DNA from 2 places in the Desulfomicrobium aestuarii genome. Region 2 is predicted to be linked to the other one. Evidence: predicted binding sites of a transcription regulator. Region 2 holds the regulator's gene; the other holds the start of a gene.
What was found. Region 2 encodes HrcA, which represses chaperone genes, less so after heat shock. Its sites were predicted from a motif close to TGTTAGCACTCNNNNNNNNNGAGTGCTAACA; they were not measured.
Positions count from the first base shown of each region.

Region 1 (7,162 bases), 760 kb from region 2:
AGATGGGCCTGGCCCCCATGCACACCTGGAAGCCCGACACCTACGGCGAGAGCCCCGGCCTCGTCGGCGCGCTGCTGGCGGGCGGGGTGACGTCGGTGGCCTTCACGGCCATCCTGCGCGTCAAGTCGGTCATCGACGCGGCCGGGGAAGGGGCCATGGCCGGCCGGAGCCTCCTGGCCCTGGGCCTCTTCTCGACCCTGACCGCGGCCCTCTTTCTGCTGCGCACCCGCGACTTCAAGCGGATGCTCGCCTATTCGAGCATCGAGCACATGGGCATCCTGTGCATCGCCGCGTCCTTCGGCAGCGCCGGGGTCTGGGCGGCCCTCTTTCATGTCTGGAGCAACGGGCTGACCAAGGGCACCCTCTTCCTGAGCGCCGGCAATCTGCAGCGGGCCGCGGGCTCGGCCTCCATGGACGACGCGCGGGGCATGTCCAGAATACTGCCGCACAACTCCAGGCTCTTCGTCGCGGGCATGTTCGCCATCACGGCCTGTCCGCCCTTCGGCCCCTTCTTCAGCGAACTGCTCATCGTCCGCACCGGCCTGACGGCCGGTCACCCCTGGGCCATCGGCCTCTTCCTGGTCTGTCTGCTGCTGGCGTTCTTCGGGCTGTCCCACGTGGTCTTCGCCATCGTCGACGGCAGGCCGCGCCTGAAGAAGCCCGACCCGGTCCACCTGCGCGAGACGGCAGGCCTCGTTCTGCCGCCGCTGGCGCTGCTGGTCGCATCGCTCTGGCTCGGCCTCTTCACCCCGGCCATCCTCAAGGATGCCTGGTCCGCAGCAGTCCTTCAACTCTTCCCACTGCCATGAACACACTCGCACCGTTTTTCTCCTTCGCCAACGCATCCAGAGTCTCCTGGGCCTCTGTCCCGGTCTTTTCGGTGACCAAGCTCGTCCGCCTGACCGGCGAACTGATCCGGGGCGGCGCGCGCCTCGTGGCCTGGTTCGGGGTGCCGGACCACGACGAGACGACCCTGGTCGCCATCCTGGCCATGGACGACGACAGCGTCCTCGGCGTGGCCCGCAGCGAACCCGTCAGCGGCTCGTACCCGTCCCTGACGCCCAGGTTCCCCCAGGCCCACCTCTTCGAGCGCGAAGTCTGGGAGCAACACGGCCTGGTCCCCGTCGGGCACCCGTGGCTCAAGCCCGTGCGCCACGCCAACGGCAACGCGCCGGCCAACGCGCCCTTCTTCCGCGTGGACGGCGGCGAGGTGCACGAGGTGGCCGTGGGCCCGGTGCACGCAGGGGTCATCGAGCCCGGGCACTTCCGCTTCCAGTGCGCCGGCGAGGAGGTCATGCACCTCGAGATCGCCCTGGGCTACCAGCACCGCGGCGTGGAGGAGGCCCTGACCGGCGGTCCCCATCGCGGGACCATGTGCCAGATGGAGGCCGTGGCCGGCGATACGACCATCGCCCACGCCACGGCCCACGCCATGGTCATGGAGGCCCTGGCCGGCGTCGAGGCGCCCCTGCGGGCCCAGTGGCTCAGGTCCGTGGCCCTGGAGCTCGAACGCCTGGCCAACCACACCGGCGACATGGGCGCCCTGGCCCTGGACGTGGCCTTCCTGCCAACCTCGGCGGCCTGCGGCAAGATCAGGGGCGATTTCCTGAACCTGACGGCCCTGCTGTGCGGCAACCGCTTCGGCCGCGGCCTGATCCGGCCCGGCGGGTGCGTGCACGACCTGGAGCCGGAGCGTCTGGCCACCATGGCCGAGCGCCTGAAGACCCATATGGCCGATGTCGAGCAGGCCATGACATGGTTCTGGGACGCGGCCTCGGTGCGAGTGCGTTTTCGTAACGTCGGAGTCGTGCACCCGCCCCAGGCCGTGGCCATCGGGCTGGTGGGCCCCGCAGCGCGGGCCTGCGGACTGGTCCGCGACGTGCGCTTCGACCACCCGGCGGGCTGGCACCGCTTCTCCCAGGCCCCGGTGGCGGTATGGCCCAGCGGCGACATCTTCGCCCGGGCCAGGGTGCGTTCGCTCGAAGTCCAGCGCTCGGGCCGCTATCTTTTCGAACAGCTGGCCGAACCCGTAGACGGGGAGCTGCGCACCGAGCTTGGGGCCCCTCATCCCGAAGCCCTGGCCGTGGCCCTGGTGGAGGGGTGGCGCGGCGAGGTCTGCCACGTGGCCCTGACCGGCCATGACGGACGCTTCCGGCGCTACAAGATCAAGGACCCGTCCTTCCACAACTGGTCCGGCCTGGCCCTGGCCCTGCGCGGCACGGCCGTCTCGGACTTTCCCATCTGCAACAAGAGCTTCAACCTGTCCTACTGCGGGTTCGATCTGTAAGGGGAGCGCTCATGTACATTTTCGACACCCTCATGAACCGCATGCGCCGCGGCTGCCAGACCATGGCCTACCCCAAGGGTCCGGCCCCGTCCCTGCCCGTCCGCCACGGCGGCGCCCTGCGTCTGGACGCCTCGGCCTGTCCGGCGGAGTGCGACGCCTGCGCCGAAGTCTGCCCCACGGGCGCCATTTCGCGGGAGCCCGGTTCGAGCACGACCCTGGACCTCGGCCGCTGCCTGTTCTGCGGGGCCTGCATGCAGGCCTGCCCGCACGGGGCCGTGACGCGGACGAACGACCACCGGCTGGCGGTACGACGGCGCGACGACCTGATCCTGGGCAAGCCCGGCGAGGAGGAGCTGCGCCTGGCAGAAGCCCTGGACAAAAAAATGAAAAGCCTCCTGGGCCGCTCCCTGCGCCTGCGGCAGGTCAGCGCCGGCGGGTGCTGCGCCTGCGAGGCGGACATCAACGTGCTCGGGACCATCGGCTGGGACCTGGGCCGCTTCGGCATCCAGTACGTGGCCTCGCCGCGCCACGCCGACGGCGTGCTCATCACCGGGCCCGTGACCAAAGGCATGGAACTGGCCCTGCAGAAGACCTGGGAAGCCGTGCCCGAGCCGCGCATCGCCATCGCCCTGGGCGCCTGCGCCATCAGCGGCGGGCCCTTCGTCGGCCACCCGCAGCACAACGGCGGGGCCGACCCCATCGTGCCCATCGACCTCTACATCCCGGGCTGCCCGCCCCACCCCCTGACCATCCTCGACGGCTTTCTGCGCCTCCTGGGGCGCCTCGAAGAGCAAAAGGGCTGATTTTCCGGAGAACGCAACGCCCCGGAAAAAGGGCGCAAAAAAAGGCCGGGATCGCTCCCGGCCCTTTTTTTGGCTATGGCAAATCGGCTTAGTACATGCCGCCCATGCCGCCCATGCCGCCGCCGGGCATGGCCGGGGCAGCCTCTTCCTTGGGCTTCTCGGCGATGGCGCACTCGGTGGTCAGCAGCAGGGAGGCCACGGAAGCGGCGTTCTGCAGGGCGATGCGGGTCACCTTCTTGGGATCGATGACGCCGGACTTGAGCAGGTCTTCGTACTCGCCGGTGGCGGCGTTGTAGCCGAAGTCTTCCTTGCCGTGGCGGACCTTGTCGATGACCACGGCGCCTTCGACGCCGGCATTGCCGCAGATCATGCGGATGGGCTCCTCGATGGCGCGGCGGATGACCTGCACGCCGGCGGCCTCGTCGTCATCGGCGGGCTTCACGGACTCCAAGGCGGCCTGACAGCGCACCAGGGCGACACCGCCGCCGGGGACGATGCCTTCTTCAACGGCGGCGCGGGTGGCGTTCAGGGCGTCTTCCACGCGGGCCTTCTTTTCCTTCATCTCGGTCTCGGTGGCGGCACCGACGTTGATCACGGCGACACCGCCGACGATCTTGGCCAGGCGCTCCTGCAGCTTCTCGCGGTCGTAATCGGAGGTGGTCTCCTCGATCTCGTTGCGGATCTGCTTCACGCGGGCCTTGATGGCTTCGGCTTCGCCGGCGCCGTCGACGATGGTGGTGTTTTCCTTGTCGATGACCACGCGCTTGGCGGAACCGAGCTGGTTCAGGGCGATGCTTTCGAGCTTGACGCCCAGGTCATCGGACACGACTTCGCCGCCGGTCAGGATGGCGATGTCCTGCAGCATGGCCTTGCGGCGCTCGCCGAAGCCGGGGGCCTTGACGGCCACGACCTGCAGGGTGCCGCGCAGCTTGTTGACGACCAGCGTGGCCAGGGCTTCGCCTTCGATGTCCTCGGCGATGATGACCAGGGGCTTGCCCATCTTGGCGGCCTGCTCCAGAACCGGGAGCAGTTCCTTCATGTTGGAGATCTTCTTCTCGTTGATGAGGATCAGCGGGTTGTCCATTTCGCAGACCATCTTGTCGGGGTTGGTCACGAAGTAGGGGGACAGGTAGCCGCGGTCGAACTGCATGCCTTCGACGACGTCAAGGGTGGTTTCCAGACCCTTGGCCTCTTCAACGGTGATGACGCCTTCCTTGCCGACCTTGCTCATGGCCTCGGCGATGATGTTGCCGATGGTGGAGTCGTTGTTGGCGGAAATGGTGCCGACCTGGGCGATTTCCTTCTGGTCGCGGGTGGGCTTGGCCAGCTTGTCCAGGCTTGCGATGACGGCCTCGACGGCCTTGTCGATGCCGCGCTTGATGGACATGGGGTTGCGGCCGGCGGCGACCAGCTTGATACCCTCGTGGAAGATGGCCTGGGCCAGGATGGTGGCGGTGGTGGTGCCGTCACCGGCGATGTCGGAAGTCTTGGAGGCGACTTCCTTGACCATCTGGGCGCCCATGTTCTCGAACTTGTCTTCCAGTTCGATCTCCTTGGCCACGGTCACGCCGTCCTTGGTGATGATGGGGGAGCCGAAGGACTTTTCGATGACCACGTTGCGGCCCTTGGGTCCGAGGGTGACCTTGACGGCATCGGCCAGGGTGTCCACGCCCTTCTTCAGTCTTTCACGGGCCTTGGCGTCGAACTTGATAACTTTAGCAGCCATGTGTGCGTCTCCTTATGTAATGAAAGATTAGGCTTCGATAACGGCGAGGATGTCGTCCTCGCGCATGATGAGCAGTTCTTCGCCGTCGATCTTGACTTCGGTGCCGGCGTACTTGTTGAAGATCACCTTGTCGCCGGTCTTGACGCCCATGGGGATCTGCTTTCCGTCATCGGCGACCTTGCCGGGGCCGGCGGCAACCACTTCACCCTTGATGGGCTTTTCCTTGGCGGAGTCAGGGATGATGATGCCGCCTTTGGTTACCTGTTCCTCTTCGAGACGCTTGACCAGGATACGGTCGTGCAACGGTCTGAGCTTCATGTTTTCCTCCAAGATGTTTAAGAATTTCTTCCGAGTAGATAAATTTTCTGGCACTCTTCACCATCAAGTGCCAACACGCGGGCCTGTTCGTTCCTCGCCGGTCCGCGCAAGACAGAGGCCCAAATAATCCCTGCCCCGGTGAAGTCAAGGGCGACCGCGCAAAAAAATTTCATGTGCACCCGGATTTTTCCGCGGCCGCCCTGCGCGTCTTGTGATTCCGGCCGAGGCAGGCTATGGATTTCGCCTTGAAAACGCGTCCCGTTTCGATCAGGGACGACACCGCAGACAAGGACACGCCCATGCTCGACATCAAATTCGTTCGCTCCAATACCGACGACGTCAAGGAAGGCCTGCGCAAGAGGCGCAGCAAGCTCGACCTCGACGATTTCCTGGCCATCGACCAGAAGCGCCGCGACCTCCTGCTGGAGGCCGAGGAGCTCAAGGCCCGCCGCAACCAGGCCTCGGGCGACATCGCCCGCATGAAGAAGACCGGCGAGAACGCCGACGCCCTTCTGGCCGAGCTCGGGGCCATGTCCGTCCGCATCAAGGCCCTGGACGAGGAACTCAAGGACATCGACGGCCAGACCGAGCAGTGGGTCATGTCCATTCCCAACGTCCCGCACCCCTCGGTCCCCGAGGGCGTCGACGACTCGGACAACGTGCAGGTCCGCACCTGGGGCGCCAAGCCCGAGCTGGACTTCGCGCCCAAGGAACACTGGGAACTGGGAACGGCCCTGGGCGGCCTGGACTTCGAGACCGCGGCCAAGATCACGGGCAGCCGCTTCGTGCTGCTGAAGGGCTGGGCCGCGCGCATGGAGCGGGCGCTGATCAGCCTCATGCTCGACGTGCAGACCATGGAGAACGGCTACGACGAGGTCATGCCGCCGGTCATCGTCAACCGCGAGAGCCTCATGGGCACGGGCCAGCTGCCCAAGTTCGAGGAGGACCTCTTCCGCCTGGGCGACTCCAACTACTACCTCATCCCCACGGCCGAGGTCCCGGTGACCAACATCTACCGCGACACGACCCTGGGCGAAGGCCAGCTGCCCATCGCCCACTGCGCCTACACGGCCTGCTTCCGCTCCGAGGCCGGTTCCTACGGCAAGGACACCAAGGGCATGATCCGCCAGCACCAGTTCGACAAGGTGGAGCTGGTGCGCTTCGTCCACCCGGACACCTCCTACGACGAACTGGAAAAGCTGCTGGGCCACGCCGAGAGCATCCTGCAGAGGCTGGGACTGCACTACCGGGTGGTCACGCTGTGCGCCGGAGATTTGGGCTTTTCATCCGCGAAAACTTACGATATAGAGGTTTGGTTGCCCGGTCAGGACAAGTATCGCGAGATTTCGTCCTGCTCCAACTTCGAGGACTTCCAGGCCCGCCGGGCCGGGATCCGCTTCAAGCCGGCAGCCTCGAAGAAGAGCAGACTGGTACACACCCTGAATGGCTCGGGTCTGGCAGTAGGCCGGACAATGGTAGCGATTCTCGAGAATTACCAGCAGGCCGACGGGTCGGTCATCGTCCCCGAAGCCCTGCGTCCGTACATGAACGGACAGGAAAGGATCGAACTGAAAAAAGGGTGACTTTCCGGCTTGACAAGCAGATGGCCCGACTATAGAAGCGTCTTCTCTTTCGGGCCGTTAACTCAGACGGTAGAGTATCTGCCTTTTAAGCAGAGAGTCGAAGGTTCGATCCCTTCACGGCCCACCAAAACCTTGCGTCCCCATCGTCTAGTGGCCTAGGACGGCGGCCTCTCACGCCGCTAACAGGGGTTCAAACCCCCTTGGGGACGCCACTTTTTTTCTGACGCGGTTCGCGTCCCCATCGTCTAGCTAGGTCCAGGACACCGGCCTTTCACGCCGATAACAGGGGTTCAAATCCCCTTGGGGACGCCAAATATTTTGGGCGATCGTTCAACGGCAGGACAGCGGACTCTGACTCCGTCAATCTTAGTTCGAATCTAAGTCGCCCAGCCACGTCCCCATCGTCTAGCTAGGTCCAGGACACCGGCCTTTCACGCCGATAACA
Region 1 covers NZ_AP042427.1:2,892,701-2,899,862, forward strand. The annotation lists gene ACZ5AC_RS13270 (proton-conducting transporter transmembrane domain-containing protein) at 1-809, shown strand, start outside; gene ACZ5AC_RS13275 (hydrogenase large subunit) at 806-2,287, shown strand; gene ACZ5AC_RS13280 (NADH-quinone oxidoreductase subunit B family protein) at 2,299-3,090, shown strand; gene groL (chaperonin GroEL) at 3,179-4,816, opposite strand; gene groES (co-chaperone GroES) at 4,844-5,134, opposite strand; gene serS (serine--tRNA ligase) at 5,434-6,717, shown strand; tRNA gene ACZ5AC_RS13300 (tRNA-Lys) at 6,769-6,844, shown strand; tRNA gene ACZ5AC_RS13305 (tRNA-Glu) at 6,854-6,929, shown strand; tRNA gene ACZ5AC_RS13310 (tRNA-Glu) at 6,952-7,029, shown strand; tRNA gene ACZ5AC_RS13315 (tRNA-Gln) at 7,037-7,110, shown strand; tRNA gene ACZ5AC_RS13320 (tRNA-Glu) at 7,112-7,162, shown strand, end outside.
Region 1: groES (co-chaperone GroES) is a predicted target of HrcA. The motif match lies at 5,180-5,210, and genes of this name have one in related genera.

Region 2 (7,162 bases):
TCCTCGAAGCGCTCCGTGCGGTAGCCCCACATGGAGTCCGCGGTGCTGACGGCCTTGTAGCCCCACAACGCGGCCGGTCCCAGCAGGGACAGCCAGAAGAAGGGCGCCACGAAGCCGTCGTTGAAGTTCTCGGCCAGGGTCTCGCCCAGGGCCCGCAGGACCTCCTCCTCGGTCATGTCCGTCGTGTCGCGGCTGACCAGGCCTGCAAGGTGCACCCGGGCCGCGGCCAGGCGCCCGCTTTCGAGCAGGTTCAGCACGGCCTGGACCTCGCGCAGCAGGCAGCCCAGGGCCAGGCCCGCATAACCCAGGTACAGGGCCAGCATCTCGCCCAGCAGGGGGAGCCCCATCAGGAGGCGCACCAGCAGCATGCTCGCCCCGGCCAGCCCCGCCACGGCCACGCCTCCGGCCAGCCGCGGGCCGAGCCATGACCGCCGTGCCCACCCTTCGAGCCGGTCCAGGGCCCGACCGATCAGCCGCACCGGGTGGGGCCAGTCCGCGGGGTCGCCGAAGAGCAGGTCCAGGGCCGCGCAGCCCAGCAGGAAGACGAGAATGGAGAGGTTCAGAGGCAGGTCGTAGAGGGCTTCGAGCATGGCGGTTCCTCGTTATTGCGGTGAGTCCTCGCGCCGGTCCAGTTCGCCGGTCTGGCGGTAGGCTTCGTAGAGCAGCACGGCCGCGGCGTTGGCCAGATTGACGCTGCGGACCTGGCCCCAGATGGGCATGCGCACCAAATGCTGAGCGTCCTGCAGGACTTCCGGCGGCAGCCCCCTGGTCTCGGGCCCCAGGACGATGATGTCGTCGGGCTCGAAGGCGAAACGGTGATAGGCCGTGCCCTGGCGGGCGCTGGTGAAGACCAGGCGGCCGGTGTCGCGGCCTTGCAGGAACGCGGCCCACGAGGGCCAGACCCGCTTGTCGACGTGGGGCCAGTAGTCCAGGCCGGCGCGCTTCAGGTACCTGTCCTCCAGGCTGAACCCGAGGGGCTCGATCAGGTTCAGGCGGGTCGTGGTGGCGGCGCAGAGCCGGGCGATGGTGCCGGTGTTCGGCGGGATCTCGGGTTCGTAAAGCGCAATTTGCATCTTGGATTCTCTTTGCATATTTTCTATGGCTGGCCGGGGCGCCGGGCAGCGCCCTCAACCACTTGGCCGTCAATGACGCTCCCGTCAAGAACCACGGAGAACACATGCACCTGCTCGTCACCGGAGGCTGCGGCTTCATCGGCTCCAATTTCATCCAGCACATGCTCGCCGCCCGCGACGACCTGACCATCGTCAACCTCGACAAGCTGACCTACGCGGGCAACCGCCGCAACCTGGCCGAGGTCGAGGAGAGGCATCTGGGCGGCCGCTACCATTTCGTGCACGGCGACATCTGCGACCAGGAACTCGTGCCCGACCTGCTGGCCCGCTTCCCCTTCGACGCGGTCCTCAACTTCGCGGCCGAGTCCCACGTGGACCGTTCCATCAGCGACCCCTTCCCCTTCATCACGACCAACGTCGTCGGCACCCAGAACCTGCTGGAGGCCGCCCGCCGGGCAGGGGTCCCGCGCTTCGTGCACATCTCCACCGACGAGGTCTACGGCACCCTCGGGCCCACCGGGCAGTTCACCGAGGACACGCCGCTCGCGCCCAACTCGCCCTACTCGGCCTCCAAGGCCTCCTCGGACCTCCTGGCCCGGGCCTATTTCCACACCTACGGCATGCCCGTCATCGTCACGCGCTGCTCCAACAACTACGGGCCCTTCCAGTTCCCGGAAAAGCTCATCCCGCTGGTCTACCTCAAGGCCTCCAGGGGCGAGCCCATCCCGGTCTACGGCGACGGCCTGAACGTGCGCGACTGGATCTACGTCCTGGACCACTGCCGGGGCGTGGAGGCGGCCCTCTTCAGGGGCACGCCCGGCGCGGTCTACAACTTCGGCGGCGACGCCGAACGCACGAACCTCGACGTGGTGCGCACCATCCTGCGCCTGACGGGCAAAAGCGAGGACCTCATCACCTTCGTCACGGACCGGCCCGGCCACGACCGCCGCTACGCCATGGCCTTCGCCCGCTCCACCGCGGACCTGGGATGGCGGCCGGAGGTGACCTTCGAGGACGGCATGGCCCGCACCTTGGCCTGGTACGAGGCCAACGGGGCCTGGCTTGACGAAGTGCAGAGCGGCGCCTATCGCCAGTTCATGGACGCGTGGTACAAGACGAGGCAGGCGTGAGGAGCGCCGTCGTCCTGGGAGGAAAGACCGGGCTCCTGGGGCAGGCCCTGTGCATGGCCATGACCCGCAGGGGCTGGACCGTGCACGCGCCCGGCCGCGCGGACCTCGACCTTTTCGACCGCCCTGCCGTGGAGGACTATCTGACCCGGACCGGCGCGGACATCCTCTTCAACACCGTGGCCTACACCAAGGTCGACCAGGCCGAGGACGAACCGTCCGAAGCCGCGCGCCTCAACCGCCAGCTCCCGCTGGTTCTGGGGCAGGCCGCGCGCAACGCGGGCGTACGGCTGGTCCACTACAGTACCGACTTCGTCTTCAACGGGCGAAAGACCACCCCCTACACCATCGAGGACCAGCCCGACCCCCGCTCGGTCTACGGCAGCACGAAGCTGCAGGGCGAACGCGAGCTGCTGGCGCTTGGCCTGCCGGGCCTGCTCATCATCCGCACGTCCTGGCTCTTCGGCCCCTGCAAGATCAACTTCGTGACCCGCATCCTCGAACTGGCCGCCGCGCGGCCCGAGCTGTCCGTGGTCCACGACCAGGTCGGCAGCCCCAGCTACACCCCGGACCTGGCCGCAAACTCCCTGGCCCTGGTGGAGTCGGGGGCGGCGGGTCTCTTCCATCTGGCCAACTCCGGCCAGGCCAGCTGGTGCGAACTGGCCGCCGAGGCCGTGCGCGGCGCGGACCTGCCCTGCCGGGTCAAGCCCATCACCTCGGCGCAGTACCCGCAGAAGGCCGTCCGGCCAGCCTATTCGGTCCTGGACCTCTCGAAGTTCACGGCCGCCACGGGCATCACCCCGCGGCCATGGCTGCAGGCCCTGCGCGAATTCCTCTTTTCCCGGGAAGACTGCCTGTCATGATCCTCGGCAAGCGCGAAACCCAGGTCCTGGCCGCGGTCATCGAGACCTACGTCGAGACGGCTCTGCCCGTGGCCTCCCAGACCCTGGCCGCCGGACTGGGCCTGAGCCCCGCGTCCCTGCGGGCGACCATGGCCGCCCTGACCGAAAAAGGGCTCCTGCAGCAGCCGCACACCTCGGCCGGCCGCGTTCCCACAGTCAGGGGCTTCCGCTACTATCTGGACCAGGTCTTTCGGCTCGCCCCCCTGTCGCGCCGCGAGCAGTCCAGGCTGCACGAGCACATCCTTCCCGGCGAGGGCGAGCTGCCCCAGGTGCTGCGCCGCGCGGCCCGGGCCCTGTCGTCCCTGACCCGCCAGGTCTGCGTGGTCATGGCGCCGCGCCAGGATCTGGCCCGCTGGCGGCAGATCGACTTCGTCCTCCTGCGGCCGGGCATGATCCTGGCCGTGCTGGTCATGCAGGGCGGGCTGGTCAGCAACCGCATGATCCAGATGGACGAATCCCTGAACGCCGACGACCTCATCCGCTACGGCAACTACCTCAACAGCCTCTTCGAGGGCCGCACCACCACGGAGGTGCGAGGCGAGATCGAGCGCCAGCTCCAAAGCGCCCGCAAGACCCTCGACGCCTACCGCCGCGCCTGGGAGCTGGCCGCCCAGGCCCTGGCCGAGGAGGAGCCGCCCGAAGTCTTCGTCGGCGGCGCGAGCCACCTCGCGGACCAGCCTGAATTCACGGAACTGGAGACCATCCAGGAGCTGCTGCGGCTCATCGAGGAGCGTTCGCGGCTGCTGGAGCTCCTCGACAAGACCACGGCCGGCGCGTCCGTGTCCGTCAACCTGGCCGAGGACATGCCGGGCATCGCCGGCTGCTCCCTGGTGGCCTCGCCCTACAGCGCCTTTTCCAGCGCCCACGGCACCCTGGCGGTGCTGGGACCCGTGCGCATGAACTACGCCCGCATCGTGCCCATGGTTGACTTTGCCGCTCAAATACTTAGTCAGTGCCTCAAATCCCGCTCCTAGGGAGCTTCGTGAAACGACTACTCAAATATTTCAAGGATCAGGAGTTTTTCATGTCCAAAAAGGAAAGCGAAGGCCTCGGCCCCGAAGAAGTTCAGGCCGAAACCCCCGTCGAAGAAATCCAGGAACCGACCCTGGAAGAGAAATACGCCCAGGCCCTGGCGGATATCGAAGAGTTGAAGAAGGAAAACCTGCGCGTCCTGGCCGACGGCGAGAATTTCAAGAAGCGCCTGACGCGCGAGAAGGAAGAGTATTTCAGGTTCGCCACGTCGGCCATCCTGGAGGAGATCATCCCGGTCATGGACAACCTGGACCTGGCCCTGGCCCACGGCCGGCAGGCCGAAGCCTGCAAGGACTTGGTCACGGGCGTGGAGATGACCATGAACATCTTCCTCGACACCATGAAGCGTCACGGCCTGGTGCAGATCGCCGCCGTGGACGTGCCCTTCGACCCCGCCGTGCACGAGGCCATGGGCCAGACGGAGCGCGACGACCTGGACGAGAACACGGTCTGCCAGATGCTGCAGAAAGGCTATATGCTGAAGGACAGGCTGCTGCGTCCGGCCAAGGTCATGGTCAGCCGCAAGGCGGGGGCGTAGCCATGGCCGAGCGAGTCGCCGTGCTCGGGGCCAGCCACAAGCCCGAGCGCTATTCCAACCAGGCCGTGCGCATGCTCAAGGAGTACGGGCACGACGTTGTGCCGGTCACGCCTGGCCGGGCCGTCATCGAGGACCTGCCCGTGTCCCCGGACCTGGGCAGCATCGAAGGCCCCGTCGACACCCTGACCCTCTACGTCGGCCCCGAGCGCAGCGCCCAGCTGCAGGACGCCATCCTGGCCCTGAAGCCGGGACGCGTCATCCTCAACCCGGGCACGGAATCCCCGGCCCTGGAACAGGCCCTGGACGCGGCCGGCATCCCCTGGCAGCACGCCTGCACCCTGGTCCTGCTCAGGACCGGCCAATTCTGACCCGCCCATGACCTGCGGGGGGCCGTCCCCCCGCGCCGCTTTCAGAACCCGCCCGGACCCGCCAGGGCCTTCGTCCAGGCCCAGAACGTCAGCACGGCGCCAGCCGCGCCGGCCATGGCGTTCAGCCAGACCTTCCAGCCATGGGCCCCCCGCCAGTCCCCGACCAGCAGCCCCAAGGGCAGCCCGCACAGGAGGCCGAAGAGGTGCGCGCCGAGGTCCACCCTCTCCTCGCCCGCGCCGAGCATGGCCAGGAAACCGAACCCGAAGCCCAGGGCCAGCAGCAGGACCTGGGCGCGGGACTGCCGCTGCGCCCTGCCCGCGCCACCCGCCAGGACCCCGATGAGGCCGAAGACGCCCGTGGACGCGCCCACGCTCAGGTGATCCGGGGCCTGGGCCCAGGCGTTCATGGCGTTTCCGAGGCTCCCCGAAAGGAGGAAAAGGGCCCAGGTCAGCCCCGAACCGATGCGCCGTCCGAGCATTGAGGCCAGCACGGCCAGGGCCGCGGCGTTGGACAGCAGATGCCCGGCGTCGGCGTGCAGGAAAAGGGCCGTGACGCACCGCCACCACTCCCCGCCGAGGATCAGCCCGGCGTCGGCCCGTCCGGCCATATGCCAGGTCATGCTGCGGCCCAGGCCCCGGCTGTCGAGCCAGACCGTCGCGACCACGAAGAGACCCACCACCAGAAGCGAGACCCAGGAATTGTCGGGCAGGGGCGCAGGCACCACGCGCGGCCTGTTCTCGCCCTCGTAGGCCATGATCTCCTTCACGGCCAGATGGGCCAGGGCAGGCGCCACGAGGAGCCGCCCCCCTTCGGCGCGGTTCAGGAAGCGGCGGCTGGATAGGACCAGGGACCAGGCCCGAAGCAGCGCCTTGTCCGGGTTGTCCCTGCCGGTGCACAGGGCCAGGGTGGGCAGGATGTCGATCACGGCGCGCCCAGGGACACCTGCCCGCGCACGAAGGCCCAGGCCAGGCCCAGGTACTCGTGCACTGCCATGTGGCAGGTATGGATATTCGAGGGATAGGGCAGGAAATATTCGGGTTCGCCCTTGTACCGCCAGTAGGCCGGGGCCGGGATGGGCGAGAGGCCCGCGTTCTCGAAGAGCTTGACCGCGCGCAGCATGTGCGAGGCCGTGGTCACCAGGACGAAGACGTCCTCCCCGACCAGGCCCTTCACACTCTGCGCCTCGTCATGGGTGTCCAGGGACTGGTCCGCGAGGACGATGCGCGTCGGGTCGAAGCCCAGGCCCGCGGCCGCCGCGGCCATGACCTGGGCGCTGGTCTGCTCGTCGCGGTATTTCCCGCCCGAAAGTACGAGAATGGACCCGGGAAAGCGATGCGCCACACGCAGCCCTTCCGTCAGGCGGTACAGGGCGTCCTCCCCGAGCATGGCCCCCGGCGGCAGGGAGCGGTCCGTCCAGTGCCCGGAGCCCAGGACCACGACCCATTTGACTGCCTTGCCGGCCACCTGCGGACTGGCCAGGTCCAGGGCGGGGTAGGCCCTCTCCAGCGGGCGGATCAGGAAGCCGGAGACGGAATTGAGGCACAGGGAGTAGAGCAGGACGGAGCCGATGACGAAGGGGGCCAGGGCTTCCCGGGAGCGGCGCAGGAGGATGTAGGCCAGCCCCAGGGCGAACAGCAGCAGGCAGACCGTGAGCGGCATGAAGGCGAGTCCCAGGGCCTTCTTCAGCACGAAGCCCACGGGCACGCTCATCCGCCCTGACCCATGCGCCGCTGCAGCAGGACCATGTCGGCCAGGGTCAGGCGGACCATGGCGGCCAGCACCGGGACCACGCGCGGGATGGCGCAGATGTCGTGGCGGCCGCCGACGCGGATGGTCCTCTCGGCGCCGAAGCGGTCCACGGTGCGCTGCTCCAGGGCGATGGACGGGATGGGCTTGACGGCGGCGCGGACCACTATTTCCTGGCCGCTGGAGATGCCGGCCAGGATGCCGCCGGCGTTGTTGGAGGAAAAGCCCGGGGCGCCCATGGCGTCGTTGTTTTGGCTGCCGAGCATGCGCGCGGCCGCGTAGCCCGCGCCGATCTCCACGCCCTTGACCGCGCCGACGCTCATCAGAGCCGCAGCCAGCCGCGCGTCGAGCTTGTCGAAGACAGGCTCGCCCAGT
Region 2 covers NZ_AP042427.1:3,648,679-3,655,840, reverse strand. The annotation lists gene ACZ5AC_RS16825 (CobD/CbiB family cobalamin biosynthesis protein) at 1-590, opposite strand, end outside; gene ACZ5AC_RS16820 (tRNA (cytidine(34)-2'-O)-methyltransferase) at 603-1,073, opposite strand; gene rfbB (dTDP-glucose 4,6-dehydratase) at 1,178-2,203, shown strand; gene rfbD (dTDP-4-dehydrorhamnose reductase) at 2,200-3,063, shown strand; gene hrcA (heat-inducible transcriptional repressor HrcA) at 3,060-4,076, shown strand; gene grpE (nucleotide exchange factor GrpE) at 4,127-4,672, shown strand; gene ACZ5AC_RS16795 (CoA-binding protein) at 4,675-5,040, shown strand; gene ACZ5AC_RS16790 (rhomboid family intramembrane serine protease) at 5,082-5,966, opposite strand; gene ACZ5AC_RS16785 (ElyC/SanA/YdcF family protein) at 5,963-6,751, opposite strand; gene aroC (chorismate synthase) at 6,748-7,162, opposite strand, start outside.